DNA from 4 places in the Cytobacillus sp. FSL K6-0129 genome. Region 2 is predicted to be linked to each of the others. Evidence: a T-box and tRNA genes for the amino acid it is inferred to sense, from the RefSeq annotation. Region 2 holds a T-box; the other regions hold tRNA genes.
What was found. The T-box of region 2 lies ahead of thrS (threonine--tRNA ligase). A T-box ahead of a tRNA ligase gene usually reads a tRNA of that ligase, here a tRNA-Thr.
Positions count from the first base shown of each region.

Region 1 (3,168 bases), 2.7 Mb from region 2:
GCTGTATTGAAATTCTAACCCACATCCCTTATCGGGATGGGAGACAGTGTCAGGTGGGCAGTTTGACTGGGGCGGTCGCCTCCTAAAGAGTAACGGAGGCGCCCAAAGGTTCCCTCAGAATGGTTGGAAATCATTCGTAGAGTGTAAAGGCACAAGGGAGCTTGACTGCGAGACCTACAAGTCGAGCAGGGACGAAAGTCGGGCTTAGTGATCCGGTGGTTCCGCATGGAAGGGCCATCGCTCAACGGATAAAAGCTACCCCGGGGATAACAGGCTTATCTCCCCCAAGAGTCCACATCGACGGGGAGGTTTGGCACCTCGATGTCGGCTCATCGCATCCTGGGGCTGTAGTCGGTCCCAAGGGTTGGGCTGTTCGCCCATTAAAGCGGTACGCGAGCTGGGTTCAGAACGTCGTGAGACAGTTCGGTCCCTATCCGTCGTGGGCGCAGGAAATTTGAGAGGAGCTGTCCTTAGTACGAGAGGACCGGGATGGACGCACCGCTGGTGTACCAGTTGTCTTGCCAAAGGCATCGCTGGGTAGCTATGTGCGGAAGGGATAAGTGCTGAAAGCATCTAAGCATGAAGCCCCCCTCGAGATGAGATTTCCCATAGCGCAAGCTAGTAAGATCCCTGAAAGATGATCAGGTTGATAGGTTAGAGGTGGAAGTGTGGCGACACATGCAGCTGACTAATACTAATCGATCGAGGACTTAACCAAAAACGAAAAGCGAAAGCGCCTATCTAGGCGCTGTAGCTGGACAATACGAAATGCGGGCGGCTTCAAGCCGCCGCAGCTAGACAGCACTACGTAAGTAGTCGCGTCAGCACGCATTCAGGCGATTACTCAAAACAATCTTCTTCAACATTACCTAGTTTTCAGAGAATGATTTAAAATTTCTCTTGAAAATTTTATTAAAGACGTTATAATAATATATGTCTTTAAAAAGTCCGGTGGCGATAGCGAGAAGGTCACACCCGTTCCCATACCGAACACGGAAGTTAAGCTTCTAAAGCGCCGATGGTAGTTAGGGGCTGTCCCCTTGTGAGAGTAGGAAGTTGCCGGGCATACATACTATTAAATTATTCCGCAGTAGCTCAGTGGTAGAGCATTCGGCTGTTAACCGAACGGTCGTAGGTTCGAATCCTACCTGCGGAGCCAATGGAGAGCTGTCCGAGCTGGCCGAAGGAGCACGATTGGAAATCGTGTAGGCGGTTTATAGCCGTCTCAAGGGTTCAAATCCCTTGCTCTCCGCCATTAAACATATAAATTGGCCCCTTGGTCAAGCGGTTAAGACACCGCCCTTTCACGGCGGTAACACGGGTTCGAATCCCGTAGGGGTCACCATTTTGGAGGATTAGCTCAGCTGGGAGAGCATCTGCCTTACAAGCAGAGGGTCGGCGGTTCGATCCCGTCATCCTCCACCATTCATATTATCGCGGGGTGGAGCAGTCCGGTAGCTCGTCGGGCTCATAACCCGAAGGTCGCAGGTTCAAATCCTGCCCCCGCAATTTGGTCCGGTAGTTCAGTTGGTTAGAATGCCTGCCTGTCACGCAGGAGGTCGCGGGTTCGAGTCCCGTCCGGACCGCCACTACATAAATTCACACAAATTAATTTAAAACATATTGTAAAACGTATAAGTTTTGGCTCAGTAGCTCAGTCGGTAGAGCAAAGGACTGAAAATCCTTGTGTCGGCGGTTCGATTCCGTCCTGAGCCACCATTTGCCGGCCTAGCTCAATTGGTAGAGCAACTGACTTGTAATCAGTAGGTTGGGGGTTCAAGTCCTCTGGCCGGCATTGTTTTTTATGGAGGGGTAGCGAAGTGGCTAAACGCGGCGGACTGTAAATCCGCTCCTTCGGGTTCGGCAGTTCGAATCTGCCCCCCTCCACCATCTAGGGGTATAGTTTAATGGTAAAACGAAGGTCTCCAAAACCTTTGATGTGGGTTCGATTCCTACTACCCCTGCCAATTATGGCGGTTGTGGCGAAGTGGTTAACGCATCGGATTGTGGTTCCGACATTCGTGGGTTCGATTCCCATCAGCCGCCCCATTATTTTAAATTCACATTTTTTGCTTTCATGCATAGAATATACAAATGGGCTATAGCCAAGTGGTAAGGCAACGGATTTTGATTCCGTCATTCGCAGGTTCGAACCCTGCTAGCCCAGCCAGATCTGCGGAAGTAGTTCAGTGGTAGAACATCACCTTGCCAAGGTGAGGGTCGCGGGTTCGAATCCCGTCTTCCGCTCCAAGTAGTTATTTATATTGATGGCGGCATAGCCAAGTGGTAAGGCAGAGGTCTGCAAAACCTTCACCACCGGTTCAAATCCGGTTGCCGCCTCCAATACATATTCACTCATTTTTATACACCTCATGCCGGGGTGGCGGAACTGGCAGACGCACAGGACTTAAAATCCTGCGGTAGGTGACTACCGTACCGGTTCGATTCCGGTCCTCGGCACCATAATTAAATAAAAGAATATTTGCCGGTGTGGCGGAATTGGCAGACGCGCACGACTCAAAATCGTGTTCCGTAAGGAGTGTCGGTTCGACCCCGACCACCGGTATTCTGACGTTCAAATACGTCCATTTTAAAAAACGTTAAAAGCTCACAAATGTTGATTTATCAAGGTTTGTGAGCTTTTCTCTTTTTTGAGAACACGATAGAAAACGATAAGAATTGATTTCTTTTTACACAAATTTTACACATAGAAATCCCTTGATGACATTGATTTATTTAGATGTAAGTTGCATCTATGTTTTACACAAAATGGTCCCTAAGCGCATCAATGAGTAACTAATTATTAATTTTTCTCTTTTTTTAAGAATTCTTTCTTGGAATGCTATGTAGCGTTCTATGGTAAGGAGGTAATGTGCTTCAGACTTTGAAAATTCTTTTTCAATAGTTTCTCTCATAATGTTAGTAATTTGACTCTCACCCTTATAGATGCCTTTATTGATTAATCCATTTAAACGGCCTTCATAGTCACGAGCAGACTTTTCACCAATCTGATACTCCTTCATAAGAAAATCTTTAAATTTCATCGTAGAATTCCCCCGTTATCATTTTTAAAACAAATAGGACAGGTAAGTACCTTTGCATTTATGACAATTTGGCTTCCAATCTTAATGGTTGGGTTCGAATAAGTTAGCTCTGTTTCACACCTAA
Region 1 covers NZ_JBBOXM010000001.1:4,472,634-4,475,801, forward strand. The annotation lists rRNA gene MHI57_RS22725 (23S ribosomal RNA) at 1-718, shown strand, start outside; rRNA gene rrf (5S ribosomal RNA) at 948-1,065, shown strand; tRNA gene MHI57_RS22735 (tRNA-Asn) at 1,085-1,159, shown strand; tRNA gene MHI57_RS22740 (tRNA-Ser) at 1,162-1,255, shown strand; tRNA gene MHI57_RS22745 (tRNA-Glu) at 1,271-1,345, shown strand; tRNA gene MHI57_RS22750 (tRNA-Val) at 1,350-1,425, shown strand; tRNA gene MHI57_RS22755 (tRNA-Met) at 1,436-1,509, shown strand; tRNA gene MHI57_RS22760 (tRNA-Asp) at 1,513-1,589, shown strand; tRNA gene MHI57_RS22765 (tRNA-Phe) at 1,644-1,719, shown strand; tRNA gene MHI57_RS22770 (tRNA-Thr) at 1,723-1,795, shown strand; tRNA gene MHI57_RS22775 (tRNA-Tyr) at 1,807-1,890, shown strand; tRNA gene MHI57_RS22780 (tRNA-Trp) at 1,894-1,967, shown strand; tRNA gene MHI57_RS22785 (tRNA-His) at 1,974-2,049, shown strand; tRNA gene MHI57_RS22790 (tRNA-Gln) at 2,096-2,170, shown strand; tRNA gene MHI57_RS22795 (tRNA-Gly) at 2,176-2,250, shown strand; tRNA gene MHI57_RS22800 (tRNA-Cys) at 2,270-2,343, shown strand; tRNA gene MHI57_RS22805 (tRNA-Leu) at 2,375-2,463, shown strand; tRNA gene MHI57_RS22810 (tRNA-Leu) at 2,485-2,566, shown strand; gene MHI57_RS22815 (hypothetical protein) at 2,754-3,044, opposite strand.
Region 1: it encodes a tRNA-Thr, which carries the amino acid that the T-box ahead of thrS (threonine--tRNA ligase) is inferred to sense. The anticodon was not compared.

Region 2 (3,168 bases):
TGACTTTTGTTCCCCATATTTACGTACATTAACCGCCTGTTCACTTACTTCATTATCGCCGACAACGAGCATATATGGGATTTTCTGCATTTGTGCTTCACGAATTTTATAACCCATTTTTTCATTACGATCATCGATTTCAACGCGAATTCCTGCAAGCTGTAAATCTTCTTTTACTTTTTTCGCATAATCAAAATGGATATCATTTGAAACTGGAATAACCTGGACTTGAACAGGAGCTAGCCATGTTGGGAATGCACCTTTGTATTCTTCGATAAGGAAAGCAACAAAACGTTCCATCGTTGAAACAACACCACGGTGAATAACAACAGGGCGATGCGGCTTGCCATCTTCCCCAACATAAGATAAGTCAAAACGTTCAGGAAGCAAGAAGTCTAACTGAACAGTTGATAACGTTTCTTCTTTACCTAGAGCTGTTTTTACTTGTACATCAAGCTTAGGACCGTAGAATGCGGCCTCCCCTTCGGCTTCATAGTATGGCAAGCCAATCTCATCCATTGCTTCTTTTAACATCGATTGTGCCTTTTCCCACATTTGATTATCATCAAAATACTTTTCAGTATCCTCAGGATCGCGATAAGATAGGCGGAACGAATAATCATTAATGTCAAAGTCTTTGTATACTTCGAGAATTAAATTAACAACGCGTATAAATTCTTCTTTAATTTGGTCTGGACGAACGAATAGATGGGCATCATTTAATGTCATACCACGTACACGTTGCAATCCTGATAATGCTCCAGACATCTCATAGCGATGCATTGTACCTAATTCAGCGATACGGATTGGTAATTCTCTATAGCTATGGATTCCTTGTTTATAAATCATCATATGATGAGGACAGTTCATTGGACGAAGAACAAGCTCCTCATTATCCATTTTCATTACAGGGAACATATCTTCTTGGTAGTGATCCCAGTGTCCTGAAGTTTTGTAAAGTTCCACATTTGCCATAATTGGTGTATATACATGGTCATAGCCTAAACGCACTTCTTTATCCACGATATAACGTTCAATATTACGGCGAATTGTTGCGCCTTTTGGTAACCATAGCGGTAACCCTTGTCCAACCTTTTGGGAGTTCGTAAAGAGGCTTAATTCCTTACCAATTTTACGGTGATCACGCTCTTTTGCTTCTTCAAGCAAACGCAAGTGTTCGTTTAAGTCATCTTTTGTAAAGAATGCAGTACCATATATCCGTTGTAGCATCTTATTGTCGCTATCTCCACGCCAATATGCGCCAGCAATACTTAAAAGCTTAAATTCTTTAATTTTCCCTGTAGAAGGAACATGAACCCCTCGACAAAGATCAAAGAATTCGCCTTGTTCATAAAGGGTAACTGTTTCACCTTCTGGAATGGCGCCAATCAGTTCAACCTTATATTCGTCGCCAATCTCCTCATAGATTTTTAAAGCTTCGTCTCTACTCACTTCTTTACGAACAATCTCAATATTTTCATTGATGATTTTCTTCATTTCTTTCTCGATTTTCGGTAGATCTTCAGGTGTTAATGACTCCTCCATATCGATATCGTAGTAGAAGCCACTCTCAATAACAGGACCTACACCTAATTTAACGTTTTTATATAAACGTTTAATCGCTTGCGCCATTAAATGAGCGGAACTGTGACGCATAATTTCAAGCGCCTCATCACTGCCTTGGGTAATGATCTCCACAGCCGCATCCTCTTCAATTGGACGACGAAGGTCGAATAATTCATTATTCACTTTACCTGCTATGGCTTTCTTTTTTAAGCCAGGGCTGATTGATGATGCGATTTCTTCCGTTGTTGTTCCTTTGGAGAACTCCTTTACTGCTCCATCTGGAAACGAAACTTTAACCATTTCTGACATCATAACTTCCTCCTTGTTTTTGAAAAATAAAAAACTCGCCCCTAATAAAAGGGACGAGTATCATATACACGTGGTTCCACCCTACTTCTCACTTTAAAAAAGTGACTCGTAGCAAGTTAACGGTCTTGTTGCCGCCAATACTTAATCGACGCCTTAGACATCTTTATGTATTGGAGTTCAAAGGTGGTAAGCATTCCATTCGTGTTAGGAAGATTGCAGCCTTGTCTTCCCTCTCTATAAACCGTAAAAGAATACCCATATCCTTATCATTACTGTTCATTGATAATTTCAATATGTAAGTATTATAGTTTTTAATTTACGGAAAATCAAGAGGGTTCACTTATATTTTTACATGCATGCTGTTTACGCATATTAAATTCACTTATATGAAGGATTTCCAATCTCTCTTCAAAAATATTTTTAATTGTACGAACTAAAGGTTGTTCCTCACTTTCACTATATAAACATATTTCCTGAGGAGCGATTGAGAGTAATGGTGCGATTGTAACTGAATCTACATAGACAGGGTGATTAATTAATAATCTTCTATCTATCATCGCCGTTAGGTCCATTCGAGAAAGCTCTTCGAAATGCTGATTAAAAAAGCGAACTTCTTCACCTAAATATAAATGAATCGTGGGTAACTTACTTTCTCTATCCTTAATAAAGTCTCTTAAGGTTTGAATAAACATTTGATATTCCTGTTCCATTTTATATTCATCAATAGACAACTCAACATACTTTGTCATATCGTCTAAAAGCGGTTTAAGACGAAACTTTATAAAAGCATCATAGGAAAAAGAGATATCATCATGCACTAGGCGATCTATAGCCGATCGTAATTGCTCGTGTATATCCACTCTATGTAAAAAAGTAGATAAATCTTCTCTTTGCCCTTCCAATATGGAATGAATGATTTCAAGAATTTGTTGTTGTTCTTCTGAATCTTGATAATAAAACTTTTCGGCCATTATCTTTCTAAACCAACTATCGCATTTACTCTCCATTAAAAAAGCAGAAAATGTTCGTTTTACTTCTTCAATAGATCGTCCACTGCATTGTTCAGGATACATTCTTACTATATATTGACCTTCATTATGAAGAATTGTCGTTTCGCCTTCCGTATAGTTCTGAATCCGGATTGCGTGCTGAAACAGCTCCTCGGCTTCATGCTTATTCCGGAAAATGATCTCTATCAACCAAATCCCCCCTTAACATCTATCTGATTCATATATATGGGAGACTTGGCCAAAATAGAAGTCATGAAGAAAAACTATTGAAAATTATCTTGCC
Region 2 covers NZ_JBBOXM010000001.1:1,764,897-1,768,064, forward strand. The annotation lists gene thrS (threonine--tRNA ligase) at 1-1,875, opposite strand, end outside; T-box leader at 1,922-2,154, opposite strand; gene ytxC (putative sporulation protein YtxC) at 2,202-3,074, opposite strand; gene dnaI (primosomal protein DnaI) at 3,168-3,168, opposite strand, start outside.

Region 3 (3,168 bases), 480 kb from region 2:
CCGGCATAAAGGCAACACCCGGATTTGAACCGGGGATAAAGGTTTTGCAGACCTCTGCCTTACCACTTGGCTATGCTGCCATAACTGGGCTAGTAGGGTTCGAACCTACGAATGACGGAATCAAAATCCGTTGCCTTACCACTTGGCTATAGCCCAATAAAATGTTTAAAAATGGGGCGGCTGATGGGAATCGAACCCACGAATGTCGGAACCACAATCCGATGCGTTAACCACTTCGCCACAACCGCCATAATTGGCAGGGGTAGTAGGAATCGAACCCACATCAAAGGTTTTGGAGACCTTCGTTTTACCATTAAACTATACCCCTAGATGGTGGAGGGGGGCAGATTCGAACTGCCGAACCCGAAGGAGCGGATTTACAGTCCGCCGCGTTTAGCCACTTCGCTACCCCTCCAAAAAAGACTAAATGGTGGCTCAGGACGGAATCGAACCGCCGACACAAGGATTTTCAGTCCTTTGCTCTACCGACTGAGCTACTGAGCCAAAATAATAAATATGTAAATGGCGGTCCGGACGGGACTCGAACCCGCGACCTCCTGCGTGACAGGCAGGCATTCTAACCAACTGAACTACCGGACCAGATTGCGGGGGCAGGATTTGAACCTGCGACCTTCGGGTTATGAGCCCGACGAGCTACCGGACTGCTCCACCCCGCGATAATAAATATTAATGGCGGAGGAAGAGGGATTCGAACCCCCGCGGGCTTTAACACCCCTGTCGGTTTTCAAGACCGATCCCTTCAGCCAGACTTGGGTATTCCTCCATTAATAAAAAAGCAATAGCGGCGGAGGGGATCGAACCCCCGACCTCACGGGTATGAACCGTACGCTCTAGCCAGCTGAGCTACACCGCCATAGAATATTTTGTATAAAATTAATTGGTGGAGCCTAGCGGGATCGAACCGCTGACCTCCTGCGTGCAAAGCAGGCGCTCTCCCAGCTGAGCTAAGGCCCCTAAAAATATATATGTATATCTAGTGGTCGGGAAGACAGGATTCGAACCTGCGACCCCTTGGTCCCAAACCAAGTGCTCTACCAAGCTGAGCTACTTCCCGATACAAAACGCGCCCGAGAGGAGTCGAACCCCTAACCTTTTGATCCGTAGTCAAACGCTCTATCCAATTGAGCTACGGGCGCATATGGAGCGGAAGACGGGATTCGAACCCGCGACCCTCACCTTGGCAAGGTGATGTTCTACCACTGAACTACTTCCGCAAATATTCATTATAAAATACTAATGCGGGTGAAGGGAGTCGAACCCCCACGCCTTGCGGCGCCAGATCCTAAGTCTGGTGCGTCTGCCAATTCCGCCACACCCGCAAATATAAATGGTGAGCCATGAAGGACTCGAACCTTCGACCCTCTGATTAAAAGTCAGATGCTCTACCAACTGAGCTAATGGCTCGTACAAAGGACGAGTGGTGCCGGCCAGAGGACTTGAACCCCCAACCTACTGATTACAAGTCAGTTGCTCTACCAATTGAGCTAGGCCGGCAAATAAACACAAAAATGGTGGAGGATGACGGGATCGAACCGCCGACCCTCTGCTTGTAAGGCAGATGCTCTCCCAGCTGAGCTAATCCTCCAAAATGGTGACCCCTACGGGATTCGAACCCGTGTTACCGCCGTGAAAGGGCGGTGTCTTAACCGCTTGACCAAGGGGCCAAAAAATAACCCCAAAAATTGGGGTAGTTTGCCCGGCAGCGTCCTACTCTCACAAGGGGACAGCCCCTAACTACCATCGGCGCTGAGAAGCTTAACTTCCGTGTTCGGTATGGGAACGGGTGTGACCTTCTCGCTATCGCCACCGGACTATGAAATTGTAAGGGAATCGTTCCCTCAAAACTAGGTAATGTTGAAGAAGATATTTATGAGTAATCGCCTATGCGTTGCTGATGCGACTACTTACGTAGTGCTGTCTAGCTGCGGCGGCTTGGAGCCGCCCGCATTTCGTATTGTCCAGCTACAGCGCCTAGGTGCTCGAGGTCATAAGTCAAATTTGTCATGAGGTTAAAGAACAACCTCCTGTCAAATCTGTCTTATGCTTGTCGCACCTGTGCAAGGCGCTTTCGCTTTTCGTTTTTGGTTAAGTCCTCGATCGATTAGTATTAGTCAGCTGCATGTGTCGCCACACTTCCACCTCTAACCTATCAACCTGATCATCTTTCAGGGATCTTACTAGCTTGCGCTATGGGAAATCTCATCTCGAGGGGGGCTTCATGCTTAGATGCTTTCAGCACTTATCCCTTCCGCACATAGCTACCCAGCGATGCCTTTGGCAAGACAACTGGTACACCAGCGGTGCGTCCATCCCGGTCCTCTCGTACTAAGGACAGCTCCTCTCAAATTTCCTGCGCCCACGACGGATAGGGACCGAACTGTCTCACGACGTTCTGAACCCAGCTCGCGTACCGCTTTAATGGGCGAACAGCCCAACCCTTGGGACCGACTACAGCCCCAGGATGCGATGAGCCGACATCGAGGTGCCAAACCTCCCCGTCGATGTGGACTCTTGGGGGAGATAAGCCTGTTATCCCCGGGGTAGCTTTTATCCGTTGAGCGATGGCCCTTCCATGCGGAACCACCGGATCACTAAGCCCGACTTTCGTCCCTGCTCGACTTGTAGGTCTCGCAGTCAAGCTCCCTTGTGCCTTTACACTCTACGAATGATTTCCAACCATTCTGAGGGAACCTTTGGGCGCCTCCGTTACTCTTTAGGAGGCGACCGCCCCAGTCAAACTGCCCACCTGACACTGTCTCCCATCCCGATAAGGGATGTGGGTTAGAATTTCAATACAGCCAGGGTAGTATCCCACCGACGCCTCCACCGAAGCTAGCGCTCCGGCTTCTAAGGCTCCTACCTATCCTGTACAAGCTGTACCAAAATTCAATATCAGGCTACAGTAAAGCTCCACGGGGTCTTTCCGTCCTGTCGCGGGTAACCTGCATCTTCACAGGTACTATAATTTCACCGAGTCTCTCGTTGAGACAGTGCCCAGATCGTTACGCCTTTCGTGCGGGTCGGAACTTACCCGACAAGGAATTTCGCTACCTTAGGACCGTTATAGTTACGGCCGCCGTTTACTGGGGCTTCGATTCAAAGCTTCGCGTGAGCTAACCTCTCCTCTTAACCTTCCAGCACCGGGCA
Region 3 covers NZ_JBBOXM010000001.1:2,243,526-2,246,693, forward strand. The annotation lists tRNA gene MHI57_RS11200 (tRNA-Leu) at 1-5, opposite strand, end outside; tRNA gene MHI57_RS11205 (tRNA-Cys) at 10-80, opposite strand; tRNA gene MHI57_RS11210 (tRNA-Gln) at 85-156, opposite strand; tRNA gene MHI57_RS11215 (tRNA-His) at 173-248, opposite strand; tRNA gene MHI57_RS11220 (tRNA-Trp) at 255-328, opposite strand; tRNA gene MHI57_RS11225 (tRNA-Tyr) at 332-415, opposite strand; tRNA gene MHI57_RS11230 (tRNA-Phe) at 429-504, opposite strand; tRNA gene MHI57_RS11235 (tRNA-Asp) at 524-600, opposite strand; tRNA gene MHI57_RS11240 (tRNA-Met) at 604-677, opposite strand; tRNA gene MHI57_RS11245 (tRNA-Ser) at 692-784, opposite strand; tRNA gene MHI57_RS11250 (tRNA-Met) at 801-874, opposite strand; tRNA gene MHI57_RS11255 (tRNA-Ala) at 900-975, opposite strand; tRNA gene MHI57_RS11260 (tRNA-Pro) at 999-1,075, opposite strand; tRNA gene MHI57_RS11265 (tRNA-Arg) at 1,084-1,157, opposite strand; tRNA gene MHI57_RS11270 (tRNA-Gly) at 1,161-1,235, opposite strand; tRNA gene MHI57_RS11275 (tRNA-Leu) at 1,259-1,340, opposite strand; tRNA gene MHI57_RS11280 (tRNA-Lys) at 1,350-1,425, opposite strand; tRNA gene MHI57_RS11285 (tRNA-Thr) at 1,440-1,515, opposite strand; tRNA gene MHI57_RS11290 (tRNA-Val) at 1,531-1,606, opposite strand; tRNA gene MHI57_RS11295 (tRNA-Glu) at 1,611-1,685, opposite strand; rRNA gene rrf (5S ribosomal RNA) at 1,716-1,832, opposite strand; rRNA gene MHI57_RS11305 (23S ribosomal RNA) at 2,103-3,168, opposite strand, start outside.
Region 3: it encodes a tRNA-Thr, which carries the amino acid that the T-box ahead of thrS (threonine--tRNA ligase) is inferred to sense. The anticodon was not compared.

Region 4 (3,168 bases), 270 kb from region 2:
TAACTATAACGGTCCTAAGGTAGCGAAATTCCTTGTCGGGTAAGTTCCGACCCGCACGAAAGGCGTAACGATCTGGGCACTGTCTCAACGAGAGACTCGGTGAAATTATAGTACCTGTGAAGATGCAGGTTACCCGCGACAGGACGGAAAGACCCCGTGGAGCTTTACTGTAGCCTGATATTGAATTTTGGTACAGCTTGTACAGGATAGGTAGGAGCCTTAGAAGCCGGAGCGCTAGCTTCGGTGGAGGCGTCGGTGGGATACTACCCTGGCTGTATTGAAATTCTAACCCACATCCCTTATCGGGATGGGAGACAGTGTCAGGTGGGCAGTTTGACTGGGGCGGTCGCCTCCTAAAGAGTAACGGAGGCGCCCAAAGGTTCCCTCAGAATGGTTGGAAATCATTCGTAGAGTGTAAAGGCACAAGGGAGCTTGACTGCGAGACCTACAAGTCGAGCAGGGACGAAAGTCGGGCTTAGTGATCCGGTGGTTCCGCATGGAAGGGCCATCGCTCAACGGATAAAAGCTACCCCGGGGATAACAGGCTTATCTCCCCCAAGAGTCCACATCGACGGGGAGGTTTGGCACCTCGATGTCGGCTCATCGCATCCTGGGGCTGTAGTCGGTCCCAAGGGTTGGGCTGTTCGCCCATTAAAGCGGTACGCGAGCTGGGTTCAGAACGTCGTGAGACAGTTCGGTCCCTATCCGTCGTGGGCGCAGGAAATTTGAGAGGAGCTGTCCTTAGTACGAGAGGACCGGGATGGACGCACCGCTGGTGTACCAGTTGTCTTGCCAAAGGCATCGCTGGGTAGCTATGTGCGGAAGGGATAAGTGCTGAAAGCATCTAAGCATGAAGCCCCCCTCGAGATGAGATTTCCCATAGCGCAAGCTAGTAAGATCCCTGAAAGATGATCAGGTTGATAGGTTAGAGGTGGAAGTGTGGCGACACATGCAGCTGACTAATACTAATCGATCGAGGACTTAACCAAAAACGAAAAGCGAAAGCGCCTTGCACAGGTGCGACAAGCATAAGACAGATTTGACAGGAGGTTGTTCTTTAACCTCATGACAAATTTGACTTATGACCTCGAGCACCTAGGCGCTGTAGCTGGACAATACGAAATGCGGGCGGCTCCAAGCCGCCGCAGCTAGACAGCACTACGTAAGTAGTCGCATCAGCAACGCATAGGCGATTACTCATAAATATCTTCTTCAACATTACCTAGTTTTCAGAGAATGATTTAAAATTTCTCTTGAAAATTTTATTAAAGACGTTATAATAATATATGTCTTTAAAAAGTCCGGTGGCGATAGCGAGAAGGTCACACCCGTTCCCATACCGAACACGGAAGTTAAGCTTCTAAAGCGCCGATGGTAGTTAGGGGCTGTCCCCTTGTGAGAGTAGGACGTTGCCGGGCATACATATTGGAGGATTAGCTCAGCTGGGAGAGCATCTGCCTTACAAGCAGAGGGTCGGCGGTTCGATCCCGTCATCCTCCACCATTTTTTGTGTGTATTTGCCGGCCTAGCTCAATTGGTAGAGCAACTGACTTGTAATCAGTAGGTTGGGGGTTCAAGTCCTCTGGCCGGCACCACTCGTGCTTTGTACGAGCCATTAGCTCAGTTGGTAGAGCATCTGACTTTTAATCAGAGGGTCGAAGGTTCGAGTCCTTCATGGCTCACCATTTGATCATTTTAATATGCGGGTGTGGCGGAATTGGCAGACGCACCAGACTTAGGATCTGGCGCCGCAAGGCGTGGGGGTTCGACTCCCTTCACCCGCACCATTTTTCATTTTAAATATTTGCGGAAGTAGTTCAGTGGTAGAACATCACCTTGCCAAGGTGAGGGTCGCGGGTTCGAATCCCGTCTTCCGCTCCAATATGTGCCGGGGTGGCGGAACTGGCAGACGCACAGGACTTAAAATCCTGCGGTAGGTGACTACCGTACCGGTTCGATTCCGGTCCTCGGCACCATTCTTTTTAAAATTAAGCGCCCGTAGCTCAATTGGATAGAGCGTTTGACTACGGATCAAAAGGTTAGGGGTTCGACTCCTCTCGGGCGCGTTTTGTATCGGGAAGTAGCTCAGCTTGGTAGAGCACTTGGTTTGGGACCAAGGGGTCGCAGGTTCGAATCCTGTCTTCCCGACCACTAGATATACATATATATTTTTAGGGGCCTTAGCTCAGCTGGGAGAGCGCCTGCTTTGCACGCAGGAGGTCAGCGGTTCGATCCCGCTAGGCTCCACCAATTAATTTTATACAAAATATTCTATGGCGGTGTAGCTCAGCTGGCTAGAGCGTACGGTTCATACCCGTGAGGTCGGGGGTTCGATCCCCTCCGCCGCTACCATAGATAGAATGATGGACCTTTAGCTCAGCTGGTTAGAGCAGACGGCTCATAACCGTCCGGTCGTAGGTTCGAGTCCTACAAGGTCCACCATTATTCGGAGGAATACCCAAGTCTGGCTGAAGGGATCGGTCTTGAAAACCGACAGGGGTGTTAAAGCCCGCGGGGGTTCGAATCCCTCTTCCTCCGCCATTCATATTATTATCGCGGGGTGGAGCAGTCCGGTAGCTCGTCGGGCTCATAACCCGAAGGTCGCAGGTTCAAATCCTGCCCCCGCAATCTGGTCCGGTAGTTCAGTTGGTTAGAATGCCTGCCTGTCACGCAGGAGGTCGCGGGTTCGAGTCCCGTCCGGACCGCCATTTACATATTTATTATTTTGGCTCAGTAGCTCAGTCGGTAGAGCAAAGGACTGAAAATCCTTGTGTCGGCGGTTCGATTCCGTCCTGAGCCATCTTTTATGGCGGTTGTGGCGAAGTGGTTAACGCATCGGATTGTGGTTCCGACATTCGTGGGTTCGATTCCCATCAGCCGCCCCATTGCGGGTGTAGTTTAGTGGTAAAACCTCAGCCTTCCAAGCTGATGATGAGGGTTCGATTCCCTTCACCCGCTTAAATAGGGGCCTATAGCTCAGCTGGTTAGAGCGCACGCCTGATAAGCGTGAGGTCGATGGTTCGAGTCCATTTAGGCCCACCATTTATATTATTCCGCAGTAGCTCAGTGGTAGAGCATTCGGCTGTTAACCGAACGGTCGTAGGTTCGAATCCTACCTGCGGAGCCATATGGAGAAGTACTCAAGTGGCTGAAGAGGCGCCCCTGCTA
Region 4 covers NZ_JBBOXM010000001.1:2,036,524-2,039,691, reverse strand. The annotation lists rRNA gene MHI57_RS10115 (23S ribosomal RNA) at 1-989, shown strand, start outside; rRNA gene rrf (5S ribosomal RNA) at 1,301-1,418, shown strand; tRNA gene MHI57_RS10105 (tRNA-Val) at 1,428-1,503, shown strand; tRNA gene MHI57_RS10100 (tRNA-Thr) at 1,520-1,595, shown strand; tRNA gene MHI57_RS10095 (tRNA-Lys) at 1,610-1,685, shown strand; tRNA gene MHI57_RS10090 (tRNA-Leu) at 1,703-1,787, shown strand; tRNA gene MHI57_RS10085 (tRNA-Gly) at 1,807-1,881, shown strand; tRNA gene MHI57_RS10080 (tRNA-Leu) at 1,888-1,976, shown strand; tRNA gene MHI57_RS10075 (tRNA-Arg) at 1,993-2,066, shown strand; tRNA gene MHI57_RS10070 (tRNA-Pro) at 2,075-2,151, shown strand; tRNA gene MHI57_RS10065 (tRNA-Ala) at 2,175-2,250, shown strand; tRNA gene MHI57_RS10060 (tRNA-Met) at 2,276-2,352, shown strand; tRNA gene MHI57_RS10055 (tRNA-Ile) at 2,366-2,442, shown strand; tRNA gene MHI57_RS10050 (tRNA-Ser) at 2,449-2,541, shown strand; tRNA gene MHI57_RS10045 (tRNA-Met) at 2,555-2,628, shown strand; tRNA gene MHI57_RS10040 (tRNA-Asp) at 2,632-2,708, shown strand; tRNA gene MHI57_RS10035 (tRNA-Phe) at 2,728-2,800, shown strand; tRNA gene MHI57_RS10030 (tRNA-His) at 2,810-2,885, shown strand; tRNA gene MHI57_RS10025 (tRNA-Gly) at 2,888-2,958, shown strand; tRNA gene MHI57_RS10020 (tRNA-Ile) at 2,966-3,042, shown strand; tRNA gene MHI57_RS10015 (tRNA-Asn) at 3,053-3,127, shown strand; tRNA gene MHI57_RS10010 (tRNA-Ser) at 3,131-3,168, shown strand, end outside.
Region 4: it encodes a tRNA-Thr, which carries the amino acid that the T-box ahead of thrS (threonine--tRNA ligase) is inferred to sense. The anticodon was not compared.